Regions from separate parts of the Rhizobium cerradonense genome, predicted to be linked through region 1. Evidence: predicted binding sites of a transcription regulator. Region 1 holds the regulator's gene; each other region holds the start of a gene.
What was found. The regulator LexA, encoded in region 1, represses DNA repair genes until DNA is damaged. The targets are predictions, from matches to a motif close to TGTTCNNNNTGTGTTCNG.
Positions count from the first base shown of each region.

Region 1 (5,375 bases):
CGTCTTCTGCATGATCTTGGCGCGCGGATCGTAGTTCTTGTAGACGCGATGACCGAAGCCCATCAGCCGGAACGGATCGTTCTTGTCCTTGGCGCGGGCGATATATTCCGGAATGCGGTCAACCGTGCCGATTTCCGTCAGCATGTTGAGCGCCGCTTCGTTGGCGCCGCCGTGAGCGGGACCCCAGAGGCAGGCGATGCCGGCGGCGACGCAAGCAAAGGGGTTGGCACCGGAAGAGCCCGCGAGGCGAACCGTCGATGTCGACGCATTCTGCTCGTGATCGGCGTGCAGGATGAAGATGCGGTCCATGGCGCGGGCAAGCACCGGGTTGACCACATATTCTTCGCAGGGCACGGCAAAGCACATGCGCAGGAAGTTCGACGCATAATCGAGGTCGTTCTTCGGGTAAACGAAGGGCTGGCCGATATGGTACTTGTAAGCCATGGCGGCAAGCGTCGGCATCTTGGCGATCATGCGCAGGCTTGCGACCATGCGCTGGTGCGGATCGGTGATGTCGGTGGAGTCGTGATAGAAGGCCGACAGAGCGCCGACGCAGCCGCACATGACGGCCATCGGATGCGCATCGCGACGGAAGCCGGTGAAGAAGCGAGACATCTGTTCATGCACCATGGTGTGGTGCACGACCCGGTAATCGAAGTCCTTCTTCTGGGCTGCGGTCGGCAATTCGCCGTAGAGCAGCAGGTAACAGACTTCGAGGAAGTCGCCGTGTTCGGCAAGCTGTTCGATCGGATAACCGCGATGCAGCAGAACGCCTTCGTCGCCATCAATAAAGGTGATGCTGGATTCGCACGACGCAGTCGAAGTGAAGCCAGGATCGTAGGTGAAAGTGGAGGTGTTCTTATAAAGGGCACCAATATCAATGACACTTGGGCCGATGGTTCCGGACTTAACCGGCAAATCCACCGTCTTTTCACCCCAAGTTAGTTTCGCGCTTTGTTCCGTCATGCTGATCCTCCAAGATTTGGCGGGATTGGCGCCTTAAAAAGCGCCAAAGGGTTAAGCGACTAACGATTAGCTATATGATCCAGAGCCTAATGCCAAGTTATCCTTACGCCTATTTGTGCATTGCGGTATCAACTTTTGGGCACTGCGGTAGAAGGGACCATTTTGCGCAAGCGTGAATTAGCGTCATTTGTCGGCGATGACGCCGATTTCAGTTGAAATCACTGGCCGGTGACGGCAAAACTCTCGCTATAGCTGTAGTTTTGCGTGGGCGCTGGAGTATATGCCTAATTTAGAGGCACCGGATCCGCAGGTGGATAGTCGGGAATTGGCTGCGGTTGCCGTGCGCGAGGAGGGCGTGGGCGCCGTTATTTCTCGTGCCAAAGCGTCGCGGCCGGAGCGGACACAGGACCATGCCGCGCTTATTGCCCGCCTTCGCCTCGCGGCGGGCAGCATCCGACCCGGCATTTACCATTTAGCCGAAGAAGAGGCGGCGCACGGTCGCGCGATGCTATTTGCGCCGGTCTACATCGGCGCCGGCGCGATCGTCTGGTTCTCGGTCGGAGCCGATCCGCCGCCGCAAGCTGTTTTTGCGGCCCTCCTTATCTTCGCTGTCGCATTCTTCCGCCAGCAGCACGCGGGGCGAGTGCTACGGCACATATTGTTTGCCGGCATGCTGATGTGCTCCGGCATGGCTCTGGCGCAATGCGAAACCTGGCGCGCATCGACGGTGATGCTCGACTCTGCGGTGACGACCACCATCACCGGGCGGATCGAACGGCGTGAAGCCGACGACAAGGGCCATTGGCGCTATGTCGTCGCCCTGGAGGCAACGGAAAAACCGACCATTCGCAGGCCGCCGGCGCAGATCACCATTTTCGTGCGCAAACAGCTCCAGCCCTTCGAACTCGGCGACCGCATTCAGGGTAGAGCGCGGTTGACGCCGCCGGCCGGACCTGCCTTGCCCGGCCTCAACGATTTCGCCTTCAGCGCCTATTTCGATGGCACCGGCGCGAATGGCTTTGCCTATGGAACGCCGACACTATTGTCACCGACTAGTGATGTAGTTCAGGGATCGGTCCTCGACAAGGCGGATATCTGGCTTGCCGGTTTGCGCAGCCATATCGGCGATAGAATCAGGACGCTTTTGCCCGGAGACACCGGCGCCTTTGCGGCTTCGCTTGTCACCGATGAGAGACGAGCGATCTCAGACGACACGACCGAAGCGCTGCGGACCTCGGGTCTTGCGCATATCATCGCCATCTCCGGCCTAAACATGGCGCTCTCCGCGGGCATCTTTTATGTCGGTTTACGCTATGCCCTCAGTCTGTTTTTCGGCGTGGCACAGGCTTGGCCAACGAAGAAGATTGCGGCCTTCGGCGCGCTGGTCACAGTGACGGCTTATTACCTCATTTCCGGCTTCGGGGTATCCGCGGAGCGTGCCTTCATCATGATGGCGATCATGCTGATCGCCGTGCTCTTCGACCGGCCATCCATCAGCCTGCGCAACGTGGCGCTATCGGCGATAGTCATTCTCATACTGTCGCCTTCGCAGGCGCTCGGACCAAGTTTTCAGATGTCTTACGCCGCGACCCTGGCGTTGGTGTCCGGCTATTCGCTCTGGGCGAGGAGGCCGCATCGGGAGAGCGTTCTCTCCCGGTTCCGGGTCATGCGTCCGCTGCTCTTCGTTTCCCGTTTCTTCGGAAGCATATTGTCGACCTCTTTTATAGGCGGCGCATCGACGGCAATCTTCTCGATAGAACATTTTCACCGGTTGGCGACATATGGCCTCGTTGCCAATCTGGCGGCTATGCCGGTCGTCTCCTTTGTCGTCATGCCGTTTGGCATGGCGGCGACGCTACTGATGCCATTTGGCGTTGATGCCCCTTTCTGGCAGATAACCGGCTGGGGACTTGATGTCGTCATCGTCATTGCCAAAACGGTTGCCGCCTGGGGCGGTAATATTCCCTTCGGCCGGCTGCCGGTCTGGCTGTTCCCGACGGTCATAGCCGGCTTCTTGCTGATGACCTTGCTGAGAACATGGCTGCGACATGCAGGTGCGCTCTTGATCACCGGTTCGGTCGCAGTCGTGGCGCTCGGCCCCGGTGTCCTGAAGCCTGATCTCATGATCTCCGAGGACGGCACGCTGGTCGCCTTGTTGCGCAACGGTGCGCTGACGACAAACCGCGAAAAACCGCCGGATTTCATCTTCGAGCAGTGGCAAAGAGCATTGGCGATCACCGAGCAGCAACCGCCAACGATGCTTCCGCCGGATAGTCAGCTCCCCAAAATCAGCAAATCAGACAAGCATCGTCGCCTGAATTCCGAAGAACAGAGCACCGTTCGAAAGGCGATGGATGCGGCATTAGACGCGGCCGGGCCGGGCGGTTTCGCCTGCCAAAAAGGTGCATGGTGCGTGGCAATGCTGGATAATGGCGACATGCTTGTCACCATTGAAGATGCCGCCTATCTCGCTCCGGCCTGCGACACGGCCAATATCGTCATCACCTCCGTACGGCTGCGTCTTGATCGCTGCCGCTCTGGCGCCACGCTCTTCACAGGTGCAACATTGCGCCGCACAGGGTCCATCGAAATGAGCCTTAGCACCGATAAACCGATAATGACGGCAGCGTTTGAAAACCTTTCGCGGCCATGGAGCCTGCATCGCTCCTACGACTGGCGAACAGACACTTTTGGCGCGCCGCTCAAGCCGGCGTCACCGGTCAGTGATAGCGGCGAATGAGACCGACGAGCTTGCCTTGTACCTTCACTCGATCCGGCCCGAAGATGCGGGTTTCGTAAGCAGGGTTTGCCGCTTCAAGCGCGATCGAGGCTCCCTTGCGGCGGAAGCGCTTCAATGTCGCCTCTTCATCATCGACGAGAGCGACGACGATGTCGCCGGGATTGGCGGTCGTGGCGTTGCGGATGATGACGGTATCGCCATCAAAGATGCCGGCATCGATCATCGAGTCGCCCTTGACCTCCAGCGCATAATGCTCGCCGGAGCCGAGCATGTCGGCGGGAACGGTGATGTCGTGAGTATTGTTCTGGATGGCCGAGATCGGAACGCCGGCGGCAATGCGGCCCATGACGGGTACCGAAACCGAACTGTTGTTGTCCTCACTCACCGGCTTTGCGGGTGCGGGCGGCGGCACAAGTTGCGGCTTGCCAAGGCTACCCTCGATGACGCTTGGCGAAAAGCCGCGGCGAGGCTGCAGGCTCGGGCTATAGGCCTCCGGCAGCTTGATGACCTCCAGCGCTCGGGCTCGGTTCGGCAGGCGACGGATGAAGCCGCGCTCTTCCAAAGCCGTGATGAGACGGTGAATACCGGATTTGGACGCAAGGTCCAGCGCATCCTTCATCTCGTCGAAAGATGGCGGAACACCGGACTCCTTCATTCGTTCGTGAATGAAGAGAAGCAGTTCCTGCTGCTTGCGCGTCAACATCGTTTTGAACCTCGGGACTGAGAAGGTGTCGTGAAACAAATCCAGAACGGACACTATATGTTCCATATGTGTTCCGCAAGCCCTTAAATTTCGGTGAACATTTTGTAGGTGCATCAAATAAATGGGGAACATAACAGGTCCCGGGCAGATGATTTTTTCCCGGCACCTTCAAACTAAATAGCAGAAATATATGCGGAATCGGGCGAAGCAAAATTTCGGACGATCCCAAAACTGATTATCTCCAAGGCGGCGAAAAGCCATGTTCTTCGTTCTATAAGCTCTTTGGAGGACGACACTCTCCGAACCATGGAGAGCAAGCTATGGATCTGACTGGGAATCCGGATTTCTGAGGGGCCGGGATTGGTGCCATCCGTAGTAATATTCGACGGGATATCAATAGGTTGAACTTTTCCTCGAACTCCCGTGCCGGTGCTCGAGCAAGGTACGGTCGTTGGCGATCTGCCTTAGCATGCTGCGCCCGGCCAGAATCATCTCGACGAGAAAGGCCACAAAGGCGCCCATGAGTGCGAAGACGGCAAGCCCAAAGAGCCAGAGCAGCAATTGCTCGCGAAACTGCTGGCGAATCGCACCGCCCATGAGGCCGAGCGTCGCAAGGCATGTGAACACGCCCGATGTCGTGCCGAGCAGAACTGCGATCTCCAGCGCCAATGTTCGCCGCCGCAGATAGTAGAGCTGCAGCAACCGTGTTTCATCCGGGTCCTCAGAGGTCACCCGTTCGAAAAGGCTGTTGACCCGGTCGGAGACGCGGGCGAGCCTGGCCGAAAAGACATTGAGGCACCCGGCAGTGCCCGCCAGCAGAAAGACCGCTGTCAGCGCTATCTGAATAACGTGCGCGGCAATAGACGTCAGATGGTCGTTCAGCACATTGGATCTCCTTTCTGTCCAACGTCATCCGGTATCCGCCCCAGAGGTGTCGCCTTGCCAAAGAAGCGCGCGGAGATGAGG
Region 1 is NZ_JAQJCK010000001.1:176,031-181,405, forward strand. Features, by position in the region: gene gltA (citrate synthase) at 1-966, opposite strand, end outside; gene PH547_RS00945 (ComEC/Rec2 family competence protein) at 1,247-3,706, shown strand; gene lexA (transcriptional repressor LexA) at 3,687-4,409, opposite strand; gene PH547_RS00955 (DUF2721 domain-containing protein) at 4,803-5,294, opposite strand.

Region 2 (5,375 bases), 620 kb from region 1:
GGCCGCCCAGCTTGAAATTCTCGATCAGCACATCGGCGGTTATGACCAGCCGCCGAACAAGGGCCTGGCCCTCTTCGGTCTTCAGATCAGCGACAACGGAACGTTTGCCGCGATTGGCGGAGTGGTAATAGGCGGCGGACAGGTTTTTCCCATCCTTGCCTTCGACGAAAGGCGGACCCCATTGGCGCGTATCGTCGCCTCCATCCGGGTTCTCGACCTTAATGACATCGGCGCCGAGATCGGCCAGCATCTGCCCTGCCCAGGGGCCGGCAAGAACGCGGGCGAGTTCGATGACACGAATGCCGGAAAGGGGTGGTTTCTTGGTTTTATTATCGGTCATATCGGTCCCGATGGGCGGCTACGGCACGAAAGTGTTCTCAGATGTATCGGATACCGGCCCGGAAGCAAAGCGCCGCTCGCGCCAGAGAATATGGAGGCTTCGGTTGATGCAAACGGGGCAGGGAACCGCCGGTGGCATTTATTCAAACATTCCTTTGGGAATCAGTCCTTTGCCGTCACTTGCTGACACCAGTCGGCAAAATCCGAAATGGTTGTGGCCGCACCGATCTCGTTCAGAGTCTCATGCCGCATGTCCTGATAGATGGTCATGGTGGTATGCGAGAAGCCGGCCTTTTTCAAATGATCTGACAGCCAGGAAATTGCTTTTCCATTGTTCGTCGCCGGGTCATGCCTGCCGCCGATAAGATGGATCGGCATGTCGCGCCGAAGCCTATCGAGGTGATCCCTTTGTGGTGCACGGAAGGTCAGTTCGAAAATATCCAGCCACAGCGACACCGAGGCATCGAAGCCGCAGAGCGGGTCGGCAATGTACTTATCCACCTCTTCGGGAATACGGGATAGCCAATCGAATTCGGTGCGGCGGTTGGCGATCGATTGGCCCCAGGCGCCGAAGGTCAGCTTCGGCAACAGCCCGCTCGGGACATCGGACCCCTTCAGCATGCGTTCTGCCTTCAGGATGATCTGCGCCGCGCGCCCGGCGAGACCAGGGTTGAAATTCGAGTTCCAAACGGTGACGGCATCGAACTTGTCGGGATGCGTCACGGCTACGTTGAGGCTGATCAGCCCGCCCATGGAGTGGCCGAAGAGAATGATCGGCAGGCCGGGATGGGCGGTTGCGGCAAGCTCGCGCATCGCCAGCACATCGGCAATGACCGCATCGACACCATTGCGCCTTGCGAAGCGGCCGAGTGGCGCATCGACAGCTTTTGTCTCGCCGTGGCCGCGATGATCGTGAGCATAGACATGAAAGCCGCGCGCTGCCATCGCTGCGGCGAAGCGTTCATAGCGACGGGAATGTTCGGCAAGACCGTGGCTGACGAGAAGCATGCCACGCGCGGCGCCATCTGCCGGCGCATGATGATAGGCGAGCGTCGCGCCCGTCGGACTATGCAAATGCCTCGTTTCGGCAAACATCATGCGTGTTTCCTCCCCATGTGGGACGAAAGGTCATCGCCGGCGGGATTGCAATGGACGGCGAGGGAAGCTCACAGAAATAAATCTTCGTGGTTTTTGCGATTCAGGGTTGCGTGCGGCAAATCAAACTGCTTATTTGTTCTCATATTGTTCTATTTTGGAGGTATGAAATGAAGCCTTGGCTTCAAAGGTTTGCAGTTGCGGTTCTGACTGCGGTGGTGATGGCGACGAGTGCCGTGGCTGAGGAGAATAGCCATGGACGGACGCGCTTTATTCTGGCGGCGAGTTGGGAACCCGCGTTCTGCGCGACGAACCAAAAGAAGGCGGAATGCCGAAATCAATCAGCGAATAATTTTGACGCCAAGAACTTTTCACTACACGGCCTCTGGCCGATGCGGCAGGAATATTGCGACGTTTCCGATGATCTGAAGCAGTCCGATCGCGGCCGGGACTGGAAAGACCTGCCGGCTGTTCAACTCTCGGCGGAAACCAAGGCCGCGCTGGACAAAGTCATGCCCGGCACGCAATCCGGTCTGGAGCGGCATGAGTGGATCAAACACGGCAGTTGCACCAAGCTCAGCGCCGATGATTATTTCGGGACTGCGGTGGGGTTGATCAATGAACTCAATGCGTCCGCTGTGCGCGATCTTTTCGCGCAGAATATCGGCAAGACGCTCGATGCCGAAACCATCAAGGCTGCTTTCGACAAAAGTTTTGGCGAGGGCGCCAGTGGCCGCGTGAAGATGAGCTGCCGCCAAGTCGGCAAGGTGCGGGTGATCTCGGAACTGACGATCGGCTTGTCGGAAGACGCTATTCAGCCGTCGGAAGGAAACGAGCCGCGACTCGAGCAATTGATCCAGGGCGCCGGCAGCACATCGTTCGGCTGCGATCAGGGCGTGGTGGACGCAGCGGGTTTCTGACACCCAGCAGGCGGCTCGGCGCGATAAATGCCCTCGGACAAGGTTTCTCCGTTGCCCGAGGGCGGGGTTTCGCCTACATAGCGGCACAATTCGCAATGTATCCGCCCGTGGAGTAACCCAAGCTATGGCACGTCAGTTCATCTATCATATGGCCGGTCTAAATAAGGCCTATGGCGCCAAGAAGATCCTCGAAAATATTCATCTCTCTTTTTATCCCGACGCCAAGATCGGCATTCTCGGCCCGAACGGTGCCGGTAAGTCGACCGTGCTGCGCATCATGGCCGGCCTCGACAAGGAATATACTGGCGAAGCCTGGTTGGCCGAAGGCGCCACTATCGGCTACCTGGCGCAGGAGCCTCAGCTCGATCCCAACAAGACGGTGTTCGAAAACGTCATGGAAGGCGTTGCCAAGAAAACCGAAATCCTCAATCGCTACAACGAATTGATGATGAACTATTCCGACGAGACGGCGGACGAGGGCGCCAAACTCCAGGATATCATCGACAGCCAGAATCTCTGGGATCTGGAAAGCCAGGTCGAGATGGCGATGGAAGCATTGTGCTGCCCGCCGCGCGATGCCGAAGTCACCAGCCTTTCCGGCGGTGAGCGCCGCCGTATCGCGCTTTGCCGCTTGCTTCTCTCGCAGCCGGACCTGCTGCTGCTCGACGAACCGACCAACCATCTCGACGCCGAGACCATCGCCTGGCTGGAAAAGCACCTGCGCGACTATCCGGGTGCCGTGATGATGATCACCCACGACCGTTACTTCCTCGACAATGTTACCGGCTGGATTCTCGAACTCGACCGCGGTCGTGGCATTCCCTACGAAGGCAATTATTCCGCTTATCTGCAGGCCAAAGCCAAGCGCATGCTGCAGGAAGCCCGGGAAGAAGCTGGCCGTCAGAAGGCAATCAGCCGCGAACAGGAATGGATCGCCTCCAGCCCCAAGGCCCGTCAAGCCAAGTCCAAGGCGCGTATCAACGCTTACGAACAGCTAGTCGATGCTGCCGAAAATCAGCGCCCCGGTGATGCGCAGATCATCATTCCGGTCAGCGAGCGTCTCGGCCAGGTGGTGATCGAGATGGAGGGCATCACCAAGGGCTTCGAAGGTCGCACGCTGGTCAACGATCTGTCGATCAAGCTGCCGCCGGGCGGCATCGTCGGCATCATCGGCCCGAACGGCGCCGGCAAGACGACCCTGTTCAAGATGATTACCGGGCAGGAAAAGCCGGATTCCGGCTCGATCCGCATCGGCGAGACAGTGCATCTCAGCTATGTCGACCAGAGCCGCGACGCGCTTGACGGCAATAAGACCGTATGGGAGGAAATCTCCGGCGGCGCCGAAATCATCAAGCTCGGCAAGTTCGACATGAACTCGCGCGCCTATTGCGGTGCCTTCAACTTCAAGGGCGGCGACCAGCAGCAGAAGGTCGGCAATCTCTCCGGCGGTCAGCGCAACCGCGTTCACTTGGCCAAGATGCTGAAGGCTGGCGGCAACGTGCTTCTGCTCGACGAACCGACCAACGACCTCGATACGGAAACGCTGGGGGCGCTGGAAAGCGCGCTCGAAAACTTCGCTGGCTGCGCCATCATCATCAGCCATGATCGCATGTTCCTCGACCGCCTGGCCACGCATATTCTGGCCTTTGAAGGCGAAGGCCATGTTGAATGGTTCGAAGGCAATTTCGAAGATTACGAGCAAGACAAGATCCGCCGCCTCGGCCCCGATGCTCTCAATCCGGGCAGCCAGGCGCACAAGCGCCTGACACGATAAGTTTGCTGTCTTTCTGTCATGGAGAGCCCCGGCAAGTCCGGGGTTTTTCTTTGCCGTAGGTCAGGAAGCGCATATTCCCCGGTCGACAAAACCTAACAGATTTCCGACGTCGAATTCTCCCAGCCAGCAATTGGGTCTTGCAGATCGAATGCAAATCACATAAAGATATCTTTATATCTTGATTGGGTGCTGGATGACGGATCTCGTGAAATTCGGTTTGGATGATCTGGTGGACATACTGAAGGCGGCCGGCGAGCCGACGCGGTTACGTCTGCTGGCGCTTCTTGCGGCTGGCGATCTCACCGTGACGGATCTTACCGAAATTCTCGGCCAGTCGCAGCCCCGCATTTCCCGCCATCTGAAGCTGCTCGGCGAGGCCGGCCTGATCGACCGCTATCAGGAGGGTGCCTGGGCCTATTTCCGTCTGAAGCAGGAAGGCAAGGCGGTCGTCCTCGTGCGCACGCTTCTCCGCCACACGGCTGAAAACGATCCGGTGTTGCTGCGGGATGGCGAGCGGCTTTCTGCCGTCAAGCGTGTCCGTGCGGAACGGGCACAGGCCTATTTCAGCCGCAACGCTGCGGAATGGGACGAGCTTCGCCGACTGCATGTGGCCGACGAGGATGTCGACAAGGCGCTGATCGACTTGATTGGTCCGCAGCAGATCGACTCTTTCCTGGATCTAGGCACCGGCACGGGCCGTATGCTGCAATTGTTGGCGGGTCATTATCGCCGCGCGGTCGGCATCGACGCCAGCCGTGACATGTTGGCCGTGGCGCGCGCCAATCTCGACCGCTCAAACATCACCGCCGCTTCCGTGCGGCATGGCGACATTTTCAACCTGCCGCTCGAGGCGCAGGATTTCGACCTGATTACCATCCATCAGGTGCTGCATTTCCTCGACCAGCCGGAGATTGCCATTAACGAGGCGGCGCGAATGCTCAGGCCCGGCGGCCGGCTGGTGATCATCGATCTTGCGCCGCACGGGCTGGAATATCTACGCGACGAACATGCGCATCTGAGACTCGGTTTCTCGCATCAGACCATATCGGAATGGTTGAAAATGGCAGGGCTTGATGTCGAACAGGTGCAGGACCTTCATTCGGGGAAGGAAGGCGGTCAAGCGCTGACGGTCACGATCTGGCTGGCGCGCGACCCGCGGCTGCTGATCGCCGCCGGGCAGGATCGCCAATCGTCCCCCATTCTTGCCGGGAGAGCTTGATATGCCTTCAAAGACTGAAAACGGCCAG
Region 2 is NZ_JAQJCK010000001.1:798,504-803,878, reverse strand. Features, by position in the region: gene caiB (succinate--glutarate CoA-transferase) at 1-340, opposite strand, end outside; gene PH547_RS03895 (alpha/beta fold hydrolase) at 502-1,434, opposite strand; gene PH547_RS03890 (ribonuclease T2 family protein) at 1,605-2,354, shown strand; gene ettA (energy-dependent translational throttle protein EttA) at 2,479-4,128, shown strand; gene PH547_RS03880 (ArsR/SmtB family transcription factor) at 4,322-5,347, shown strand; gene metF (methylenetetrahydrofolate reductase [NAD(P)H]) at 5,349-5,375, shown strand, end outside.
Region 2: the regulator LexA is predicted to act here: its motif matches at 1,572-1,589, upstream of PH547_RS03890 (ribonuclease T2 family protein).

Region 3 (5,375 bases), on a different contig from region 1:
CGGCTGGGACGAAACGGTGATGATCCTTGAGGGCGAGGTGCATATCACGACGGAAGACGGCGTCGAACGCACGCTCAGCGCGGGCGATGTCGCCTATTTCGCCGGCGGAACCTGGGCCACATGGCGCATTGATCACTATCTGCGCAAGGTCGCCTTCTGCCGCAAGCCATTCCCGAAGCCTTTGACCATGGCTTATCGCCTGCGCAACTTCATCCGGCAGGGCGGCGCACAGGGCCTTGCCGCCTGAGCGCGGCCAGCCCAGACGAAAGACGTCTCTGACGGAAGCCCTTGAATAGCCGTTGCGTTTGGATGCGGGCCGACCTACATCTGTCCGCAAATTCGAGCGAGGGCTGACTATGGCTGGTATCAAGAATGTTGCGGTCCAGATGGACCATGTGAAGAGCATCAACATTGCGGGTGACTCGACCTTCGCCATGAGCCTGGAAGCCCAGACCCGCGGCTACAAGCTCTTCCATTACACGCCCGAGCGCCTCAGCATGCGTGACGGCAATGTCTACGCGACGGTTGAGCCGATGATCCTTCGCGACGTCAAGGGCGATCACTTCGAGCTCGGCGAGCCGGAGCGCGTCGATCTCTCGACCATGGACGTGGTGCTGCTGCGCCAGGACCCGCCCTTCGACATGGCCTATATCACCTCGACGCATCTGCTGGAGCGCATCCACCCCAAGACGCTCGTCGTCAATGATCCGGCCTGGGTGCGCAATTCGCCGGAAAAGATCTTCGTCACCGAATTCGCCGACCTGATGCCGAAGACGCTGATCACGCGCGATCCTGCCGAAATTCGCCGCTTCCGCGAGGAGATGGGCGATATCATCCTGAAGCCGCTTTACGGCAATGGCGGCGCCGGCGTCTTTCATTCGACGCGGGACGACCGCAATCTATCCTCTCTGCTCGAAATGTTCGGCCAGCTCTTCCGTGAGCCCTTCATCGCTCAGCAATATCTGCCCGACGTGCGCAAGGGCGACAAGCGCATCGTCCTCGTCGACGGCGAGGCGGTCGGCGCGATCAACCGTGTGCCGGCCGAGCATGACAGCCGCTCCAACATGCATGTCGGCGGCCGCGCCGAGGCGACCGAACTGACGCCGCGCGAAAAGGAAATCTGCGAGCGCATCGGCCCGGCATTGAGAGCGCGCGGCTTCCTGCTCGTCGGCATCGACGTCATCGGCGACTATATGACCGAGATCAACGTCACCTCGCCGACCGGCCTGCGCGAAGTCAAGCGCTTCGGCGGCGCCGACATCGCCAGCCTGTTGTGGGATGCGATCGAAGCGAAGCGGGCTTGAGGGGCGCCAGCCCTCTAGGAATCGTGACGCCACCCCTCCGCTCGCCGCAAGGCGGGCTATATCGCGATGCCCATCCGGCGGCAGGTTAGGATCACTGCCGACGGTCCGGTGGAGCTATCGTCTGCGATGACCGTCGGCACGAAGCCGAAAAGTGGTTTCACGTCGACCATCATGCCGACGTAAGGCCGCTTGTCCATGACACCGTGCAGGCCGCCAAAGGAGCTGATGGTGCCGCAGACGCTGACGTAGCCCTTGCTATCCTTGGAAGCCGCCATCGGCCCGAAGATCAGCACGCCCTCATAGGGAAGCTGCTCGTGCAAACCCTTTTCCACCGCGGCAATTTCCTTGGCGCTTAATTGATAGGGAGCGCCTTTTTCCAGATTATCCCCGCCATCGATAGATTGGCAGCCGGCCAGAACAGCGCTCAGTAGAAGGGATAGCGATACTACAAGTCTCATATTTGCTCCGATTGTAGAAATCGTCCCTTCGTTCTTTTATTGTTCTTGTTTTATTCCATGTTTTCTGCCACTATGCAACCCATAGTCTGTTATGAAAAATTGATAACGGTAAACGAGTTAAAAGAGGGCGGGGATGGTAGCGCGCGTCAGCACGATTGCGTTTCAAGGCATTGAGGGCGTTCCTGTCGAAGTGCAGGTGATGATTTCCCCGGGCAAGGTGCTGATGCATATCGTCGGTCTGCCGGACAAGGCCGTGGCCGAAAGCCGCGAACGGGTGCAGGCAGCTCTTCATGCCTCTGGCCTGTCGCTGCCGCCGAAGAAGGTCACGGTCAATCTCGCACCCGCGGACCTGCCCAAGGAGGGCAGCCATTTCGATCTTCCGATCGCGCTTGGGCTGATGGCGGCGCTGGGCGCCATCCCGGCGGATGCGCTTGCGGCCTACACCGTCATCGGCGAGCTCAACCTCGATGGCACGATCGCGCCGGTCGCTGGCGCGCTGCCGGCCGCGATCGCCGCCAATGCCATCGGCAAGGGGCTGATATGCCCGTCCGAAAGCGGTCCTGAGGCCGCCTGGGCCGGCGCCGACATCGATATTCTCGCGCCGCGCAGCCTGATCGCGCTCGCCAATCATTTCCGCGGCACCCAGGTTCTGTCACGCCCCGAACCGGCGATCCGCGCCAATGCCGCCAACGTCCCCGATCTCGCCGATATCAAGGGCCAGGAAAGCGCCAAGCGGGCGCTGGAAGTGGCGGCGGCCGGGGGACATAATCTGCTTTTCGTCGGCCCGCCCGGCTCCGGCAAGTCGATGCTGGCCTCGCGCCTGCCATCCATTCTGCCGCCATTGTCGACGGCGGAGCTGCTGGAAGTGTCGATGATCCATTCCGTTGCCGGTCAGCTTTCGGGCGGAAAGCTCTCCGACCGCCGGCCCTATCGCACGCCGCATCACTCCGCCACCATGGCGGCGCTGGTCGGCGGCGGCTTGCGTGCCCGCCCGGGCGAGGTCTCGCTTGCCCATCACGGCGTCCTTTTTCTCGATGAATTGCCCGAGTTTTCGCCGCAGGCGCTGGACGCGCTGCGCCAGCCGCTGGAATCGGGCGAATGCGTCATCGCCAGGGCCAATCATCGCGTTTCCTATCCGGCGAGCATTCAATTGGTTGCAGCGATGAATCCCTGCCGTTGCGGCATGGCCGGCGAGCCGGGTCACACCTGCGCCCGCGGCCCGCGCTGCGTCGCGGATTATCAGGGCCGGATTTCCGGACCGCTGTTGGACCGCATCGATATCCGCCTCGACGTGCCCGCCGTCTCTGCGGCCGATCTCATCCGCCCGACGACGGCCGAAAAGAGCGCCGATGTCGCGCTTCGTGTCGCCCGTGCCCGCGAGCGGCAGCGCGAACGCTTCGAGGCTGCCGGGATGAAGGGAATTTCCACCAATGCCCGCTGCTCGACATCGATGATCGAAACGATCGCCGAGCCGGACGCCGCCGGCCTGCAATTGCTGCGCGACGCGGCCGAGAAGATGAAGTTTTCCGCCCGCGGCTATCATCGCGTACTGAAAGTGGCCCGCACGCTCGCCGATCTCGACGACAAGCAAACCGTCGGGCGCATCCACCTCGCAGAAGCCATTTCCTACCGCATTGCCGGCGAACGGCTGACCGCTGCGGCGTAAGCGCAAACGGCTGAAATGACAAAGGGCACCGCAGCGCCCTTTGAATCCCTGACGATCGAAGCTGACCGTGTCAGCCGCCCAGCCCTTCGAACAGCGCCGTCGAGAGATAGCGCTCGGCGAAGGAGGGGATGATGATGACGATATTCTTGCCTTCGTTTTCGGGACGCTGGCCGATCTTAATTGCAGCCGCCAGGGCCGCACCGGAGGAGATGCCGACTGGCACGCCTTCGAGCTTGGCGATGTGGCGTGCATGCTGGAAAGCTTCGTCATTGGTGACGGTGACGACTTCGTCATAGATATGCGTATCGAGAATCTTCGGGGCGAAGCCGGCGCCGATGCCCTGGATCTTGTGGGGACCCGGATTGCCGCCGGAGAGGATAGGCGAGTCAGCCGGCTCGACGGCGATGACCTTGATATTCGAATTGCGGGCTTTCAACACCTGGCCGACGCCGGTGATCGTGCCACCGGTACCGATGCCGGACACGAGGATATCGACTTGGCCGTCCGTATCGTTCCAGATTTCCTCTGCTGTCGTCTTGCGGTGGATTTCCGGGTTGGCCGGGTTTTCGAACTGCTGCGGGATGATCGCGTCGGGCAGCGTCGATGCCAGTTCCTCGGCCTTGGCGATCGCGCCCTTCATGCCCTTCGGACCCTCGGTCAGCACCAGCTCGGCACCGAGCAGCAGCAGCATCTTGCGGCGCTCGATCGACATCGTCTCCGGCATGGTGAGGATCAGCCGGTAGCCCTTAGCGGCGGCGGCGAAAGCGAGTGCTATGCCTGTATTGCCGGAGGTCGGCTCGATCAGCACGCTTTTGCCGGGGGTGATCTTGCCCTGTGCTTCAAGGCTCTCGATCATGGCAACGCCGATACGGTCCTTGACGGAAGCGATCGGGTTGAAGAACTCGAGCTTCGCCAGCAAATTGGCCTTGACGCCCTTCTCCTTGGCCAGCTTGTCGAGACGCACGATCGGCGTGTCACCGATGGTGTCGGTGATCGAGGCATAGACGCGGCCGCGGCCTGGTTTGCGGGTGTCGGACATGGGTAGCTCTCCCTCCATTGGAATTGTACAGGCACAATAGGATTAAACGTCGGCGGAAACCAGTCTGGGATCACTCTGCCGATCCTCTACCGTGGGAAAAGAATCTCCCGCGTCGTTGTGCCGAGAAAGGTTTTTTCAGGCCGCGCGGGCAGCGATGAAGGCAGCCGTGCCGGCGAGAATGCTGGCGGCGACCCGGTTCAAAATCTGCAGCGCTTTTGGCCTCTTAAGGAAGGTGCGGGCCCGGGAAGCGAGCAGCATATAGGGGATCAGCACCACCAACAGCACGATGAAGGTCGCCGCAAGCAGCGTGGCATATTCGCGAAGCCCGATGCTGCCGATGTCGATCAGGGTTGGCACGAGCGCCACGTAAAATAACATGACCTTCGGGTTGCCAAGGGTCACCAGAAGACCGGAGAGGAAGGACATGCCGGCGCTCATCGATTTTTTCGCTGCGACATCGGTGGAGAGCAGCCCAGCGGTCCAGAGCTTCCAGGCGATATAGCCGAGATAAAGCGCACCGGCAATCTTGATGACGATGAAGATCTCCGTAAAGGTCTGCGCCACGAAGGCTAGGCCGAGAATGACCGCTGTCAGGTAGATCATATCGCCGAGCACGAGCCCGAGACCCATGAAAAAGGTCTCCCGGAAGCCGGAGCCGAGAGCGCGGGCAACAATCGCGGTGATGCCCGGCCCGGGAATCGCGGCGGCGATGAAAAGCGCGCCGCTATAGGCGAGCAGGGCTGCAAGCGTCATGGTGCGATCCTCCAGGAATAGGCAATTGCTGTATCGCAGCACTCTTGCGTTTTCAAGCGATTGCGCAAACGGCGCGAACATACTACCAAGGGTAACGGCCCGTCGAAACCGTGTTGCATAAGGCTCCCATGTCGTCCGCATTGCTCCTGATCGAC
Region 3 is NZ_JAQJCK010000007.1:295,485-300,859, reverse strand. Features, by position in the region: gene PH547_RS18205 (cupin domain-containing protein) at 1-247, shown strand, start outside; gene gshB (glutathione synthase) at 357-1,304, shown strand; gene PH547_RS18195 (hypothetical protein) at 1,361-1,762, opposite strand; gene PH547_RS18190 (YifB family Mg chelatase-like AAA ATPase) at 1,896-3,428, shown strand; gene cysK (cysteine synthase A) at 3,499-4,467, opposite strand; gene PH547_RS18180 (LysE family translocator) at 4,603-5,220, opposite strand; gene PH547_RS18175 (cysteine hydrolase family protein) at 5,349-5,375, shown strand, end outside.
Region 3: the regulator LexA is predicted to act here: its motif matches at 1,792-1,809, upstream of PH547_RS18190 (YifB family Mg chelatase-like AAA ATPase).

Region 4 (5,375 bases), on a different contig from region 1:
CCGCGTCCACCCTGGCGCTGCTGGTTATCGCTGCGTCCGCCAAGACGCCAAAGCAGAACCGGCTTCGGTTCGACCGGCTCGGTGGCGGCGACATCCGCACCCGGACCCGGCAGCTCGGCTGTAGCCTCAGAGGCTTCCATTGGCTCGGCAGCGGCGGCAGGCTCAGCAGGAGCTTGCGCTGCGGGAACCGCATCCTGTGCGGCGGTTTCGCCTTCGGTAGCCGGCTCATCGCCTGCGCCATCGGCATCGTCGTGATCGGCCTTCTCTGCGACGGTTTCCGCAACCTGCGCCGGAGCAGGTGCCGAGGAGGTATCCTGCTGCGAAAGGAAGGCTGCCGCATCTTCGGCCTTCACCGCGTCGGCCCGATAGCCGAGACCCTTCAGGATCTCTTCCATATCTTCCAGCGTTGCGCCGAGAATGGAGAGCATCGCGGTCGTCGTCGTGAAGCGGCGGCCGTCATAGGCGCCTTCCGGACGCGACGCCTGCCCAGGCTTCCACTGCAAGAGCGGACGAATAATATCCGCTAGCCGCTCGAGAATGTCGATGCGCACCGCCCGCTTGCCGAGGAAGCGGAAGCCGGCGAGCTTATAGAACATGCGCTCGAAAGTCGGATCGGTGACCACGGACGTACGGCCCGCCGCCAGAACCGGGATCAGGTCGCCATAGCCCGGCTTGTCGAGGCCGTCGTTCTTCAATGCCCAAAGCAGGGTGATGAGCTCGGCCGGAGCCGGCTTCAGCAGAGCGGGCACGAAAATGTGGTAGGCGCCGAAGCGGACACCGTAACGGCGCATCGAGGCGCGCGCGTCCTGGTCCAGCGATTTCACCTCTTCCGTGACGTCGCGGCGGAAGAGCACGCCGAGATTTTCGACGAGCTGGAACGCCAGCCCCTTGGCAAGACCCTGCAAATCTTCGGCGCGCGACAGATCGTCGAGCGGCTTCAGCACCGTGCTGATATGATGATTCACGAAGCGCTCGATGCGCGCGGCGACATGATCACGCGCATTGCCCGTCAACTGCTCGTCTGCGAGCAGGATGACGCGCGGACGCATGACGTGATCGCTGCCCGACAGCCGCGCCACGGGATCGCCGAGCCAACGGACGAGGCCATCCGCACTGATCGCCAAATCGCTGTTGCCTGCCGCATGGATACGGGCGGCGCGCGCCTCGAATTCCAGCGCCAGCGCCTTCTGCGAGGCCGTCTGGACAGCCTTGGCGTCCGGCCCCTCGGTTCCCGCGATAGGCGTGAACCGGAATCCGGTCAACTGTCCCACATGATGCCCCTCAACGAAGACATCCCCATTCACACTGATTTCAGCTTCCAGCATCGCATTCTCTCTCAGGCGCTTCATGAGCACAGATGTCCTGCGATCAACAAAGCGTTTCGTCAACCTCTCATGTAACGCGTCAGACAATCGATCTTCGATTTCCCGCGTCTTTTCTTGCCAGTGTGTCGGATCGGCAAGCCAACCGGGCCGGTTCGACACATAGGTCCAAGTCCTTATCTGCGCGATTCGCGCCGAAAGCGTGTCGATCTCACCGTCCGTCCGATCGGCGCGATGCACCTGCTCGGCAAGGAAGTCCTCTTTTACCGTGCCATAGCGCACAAGGTCGGAAAAGAGGGTGGCGATAAGATCGGCATGCTGGGCGGGCGTAATCCGCCGATAATCCGGAAGCGCGCAGGCTTCCCATAATTTTTCGACCCGCGCCGGATTATTGGCGAGATCGGAAATCTCCAGATCGCGCGACAGATATTCCAGCGCCTGCTGATCGACCGCCGGCAGTGCCCGCGTCAAGCCCTGTACGCGCGGTGCGCTCTCGAGGCTCGCGCGCAGCGAAGCGATCGAGGAGAAATCGAATTCCTTGGTGCGCCATTGTAGCACTTTAACCGTATCGAACTCGTGACCCTCAATGCGCCGTACCAATTCGTCGTCGAAGGGATCCACCTGGCCCGTTACGCCAAAAGTGCCGTCCTTCAGATGACGACCGGCGCGGCCGGCGACCTGGCCGAGTTCGCCCGGATTGAGATTGCGGAACTGATAGCCGTCAAACTTGCGATCCTGGGCAAAGGCGACGTGATCGACATCCAGATTGAGCCCCATGCCGATCGCATCGGTCGCCACGAGATATTCGACATCGCCGGCCTGATAGAGCGCGACCTGTGCGTTGCGGGTACGCGGGCTGAGCGCGCCGAGGACAACGGCGGCACCGCCGCGCTGGCGACGGATGAGTTCGGCGATGGCATAGACTTCGTCGGCGGAGAAGGCGACGATCGCTGTGCGCTGCGGCAGGCGGGTGATCTTCTTCTGTCCGGCATAGAAGAGATGCGACAGCCGCGGCCGCTCAACGACGGTGATCCCCGGCAGGAGCTGCTCAAGGATCGGCCGCATCGTGCCGGCGCCGAGCAGCAGGGTCTCGTCCCGCCCGCGCAAATGCAGGATACGGTCGGTGAAGATATGGCCGCGCTCCAGATCGCCGGCGAGCTGCACTTCATCGATCGCGACGAAAGAGGCCCGCGTCTCACGCGGCATCGCTTCGACGGTGCAGACGGAATAGCGCGCATTGGGCGGCGAGATCTTTTCTTCGCCGGTGACCAGCGCGACATACTGAGCCCCGACCTTCTCGACGACACGCGTATAGACCTCGCGCGCCAAGAGCCGCAGCGGCAGGCCGATGACGCCATTGCCGTGCGCCACCATGCGCTCGATGGCATAATGAGTCTTGCCGGTATTGGTGGGTCCGAGCACCGCGGTCACGCCGCGTCCGCTCAGGATCATTGGCTGCGAAGTCTGAGTCATAGGTCCATGCATGGGCGAGAAACCACTGTCTTCCGATCAGCAAGGTCCCCAGGGAAGAGAAGAAGAGATGACGACCATATGTGACAAAGGCAAGACCTGAATGAAAAAACAACGGCTAGAATATGCGATTTTATCTTTGGCCGTCTCAACCGAAAGCTACATTCTCTCTGCATCCAAAACGAGTCCGGGTGAGTCGAGAACAGCTTGAGAACGAATCGGCGACGAATCGCTGACTCCGCCATGTTCCCTTTGTGTTCACCACTATATATGGATTTCGATTTACAAACCGCCACCAGATAGTGAATCGCATTGGGACTCCTTTTTCACGTGAATCAGGAGCCATCACGCGAATCCGGCGAACCAGCCTTCCCGTTTGGAAACATGGTTAACCATCTGTAAATTCCGCAATTTTCCGAGATAAATATCGAGAACGGCTCTGAGTTAAGATTCGGGCCAAAGCCGGAACGAATCGGCGACGAATCGCTGACTTTCCACAATTCCGCATTTGTTCTCCACAACATCTAGTGCCTTCTCCGGCGAAATGCCCAGGACTCTGCAGGGTTGAAGCGCCAAATCACGTCGAATCGTGGATTGCAATTAACTTTTGAGCGAAACGTAATATGAAAAGTCCATAATCTCTCGCATTGATTGCAATCGTTAACTTTCCGACCAAAGCCGGAACGAATCGGCGACGAATCGCTGATTATGTCGTGTACTGTATTTGTTCACGGCTAGATATAGCGTTCGGAGGGGAAGCTCATCCAAAGGGAGGATGATGTGACGATATGGGTAGCGAAAAAATTCGCCGGCATTAACCATTTCGACCGAGGAATTACCACTTTCCGGCGATAAGGCCTAAACCTTCCTCGCCGAAAGGGGTAGGTTCTCCGAGGCCACAATCCCTGCCGCCGTTAACCAAAGCCCAAATACAGAACGAATCGCTGACGAATCACGGACAAGCTCGCTTTCCCGTTTCGTTCACCGCAACATATTGTATTTTAAATTGTTTTTAACCATATCCCGCGGTCGTCGGCGGGTATTTTCTTGCGCAGCTCGCAGCCGGGCATTAACCTTTGCCCGGGGCATGCCGGCTCATCTTCATGTCTTGTTATTTCTGAGCCGGAACAATTTCTCGTGAAATAAGTTTCTATCGACAGCGGCATTGGTGCGCCCTCATTCTCGAGGAGTGGATAAGGACGCATCGGCACTTGTATCTAGGCGCATCTTATCCGCTTGCGTGAGGTCGCTCTGGCGGGATGCTCTAGGCGCTGGACGCGGAGGAATACGCTATGCTTGGTACAATATTGCTCGTGATTTTGATTCTGCTGCTGATCGGAGCGCTCCCGAACTGGGGTTACAGCCGAGGTTGGGGATATGGTCCATCAGGTGGTCTCGGACTAGTTCTCGTCATCGTTCTTATTCTGCTATTGATGGGCCGGATCTGATCCGGCTGAGTTTGTTGAAAATCTCACACTAGGGAGCAATACCATGAAGAAAATCATTGTCGCGATCGCTCTTGTCGGCGCACTCGCCTCATGCACAGCAACCGAGAAGGGCACAGCCATAGGCGCCGGCACCGGCGCGATCATAGGCGGTGTCGCCAGCAATAGCTGGGGTGGCGCCGCAATCGGTGCCGTCGCCGGTGGCGCCGTTGGCTACCTCATCGGCCGGTCCCACGAGCACCAGGGCTATTGCATCTACCGCGACCGCTATGGCCGCCGCTATGAGGCTCGCTGCCGGTAAGCCGGTATAGACAAAGATCGATTTCTTCCGGCCGATCGTCAGCGCTTCGTTGACGATCGGTCATGAAAGCCAAATCTTTCGCGCCGAAAATTTGGGCCGACATTTCTTGAGACGAACACTCACACCCACGCAGGTTTCGGGGGGATCGCGTCAACGTTTTTGGAAAGGAACGGCACCATGGCCGAATTCATTGCAAGTATCGCAGCATTCGCTCTTGTCGGCACCACATTTTATGTACTCGGCCATGCCGTACGGATGCGGGACAAGGAAATGCGCCGTGTGGTCCTTAAGCCTGTCGTTTTGGAATTCAAACCCCGGCCACGGCCGTCCGTGAATTCACGCCAGCGATGACTGCCGGGCAATTTCCCGGCAATCATCCGCCACTTCAGCCCATCAGCTCAAACGAAGAACTGGCCGCCATTGGCGCTGATCGTCGATCCCGTGATGAAGCCGGAATCGTCGCTAGCAAGGAAGACCGCGACGCGGGCGACTTCCTCGGGCTCGCCGAGGCGTCCCACAGGGATCTGCGGAATGATGCGCTCGTTCAGCACCTTTTCCGGCACCGCCAGCACCATCTCGGTGCCGATATAACCGGGGCAGATGGCATTGACGGTGATGTTCTTGGCAGCACCCTCCTGGGCCAGCGCCTTGGTGAAGCCGAGATCGCCGGCCTTGGCGGCGGAATAGTTCGCCTGGCCCATCTGGCCCTTCTGACCATTGATCGAAGAGATGTTGATGACGCGGCCGAAGCTGCGGTCACGCATGCCCTGCCAGACATGATGCGTCATGTTGAACAGGCCGGTAAGGTTGGTATTGACGACCTCGTGCCACTGCTGC
Region 4 is NZ_JAQJCK010000004.1:157,138-162,512, reverse strand. Features, by position in the region: gene PH547_RS11410 (helicase-related protein) at 1-2,795, opposite strand, end outside; gene PH547_RS11405 (DUF3309 family protein) at 4,085-4,240, shown strand; gene PH547_RS11400 (YMGG-like glycine zipper-containing protein) at 4,284-4,538, shown strand; gene phbB (beta-ketoacyl-ACP reductase) at 4,937-5,375, opposite strand, start outside.
Region 4: the regulator LexA is predicted to act here: its motif matches at 3,037-3,054, upstream of PH547_RS11410 (helicase-related protein).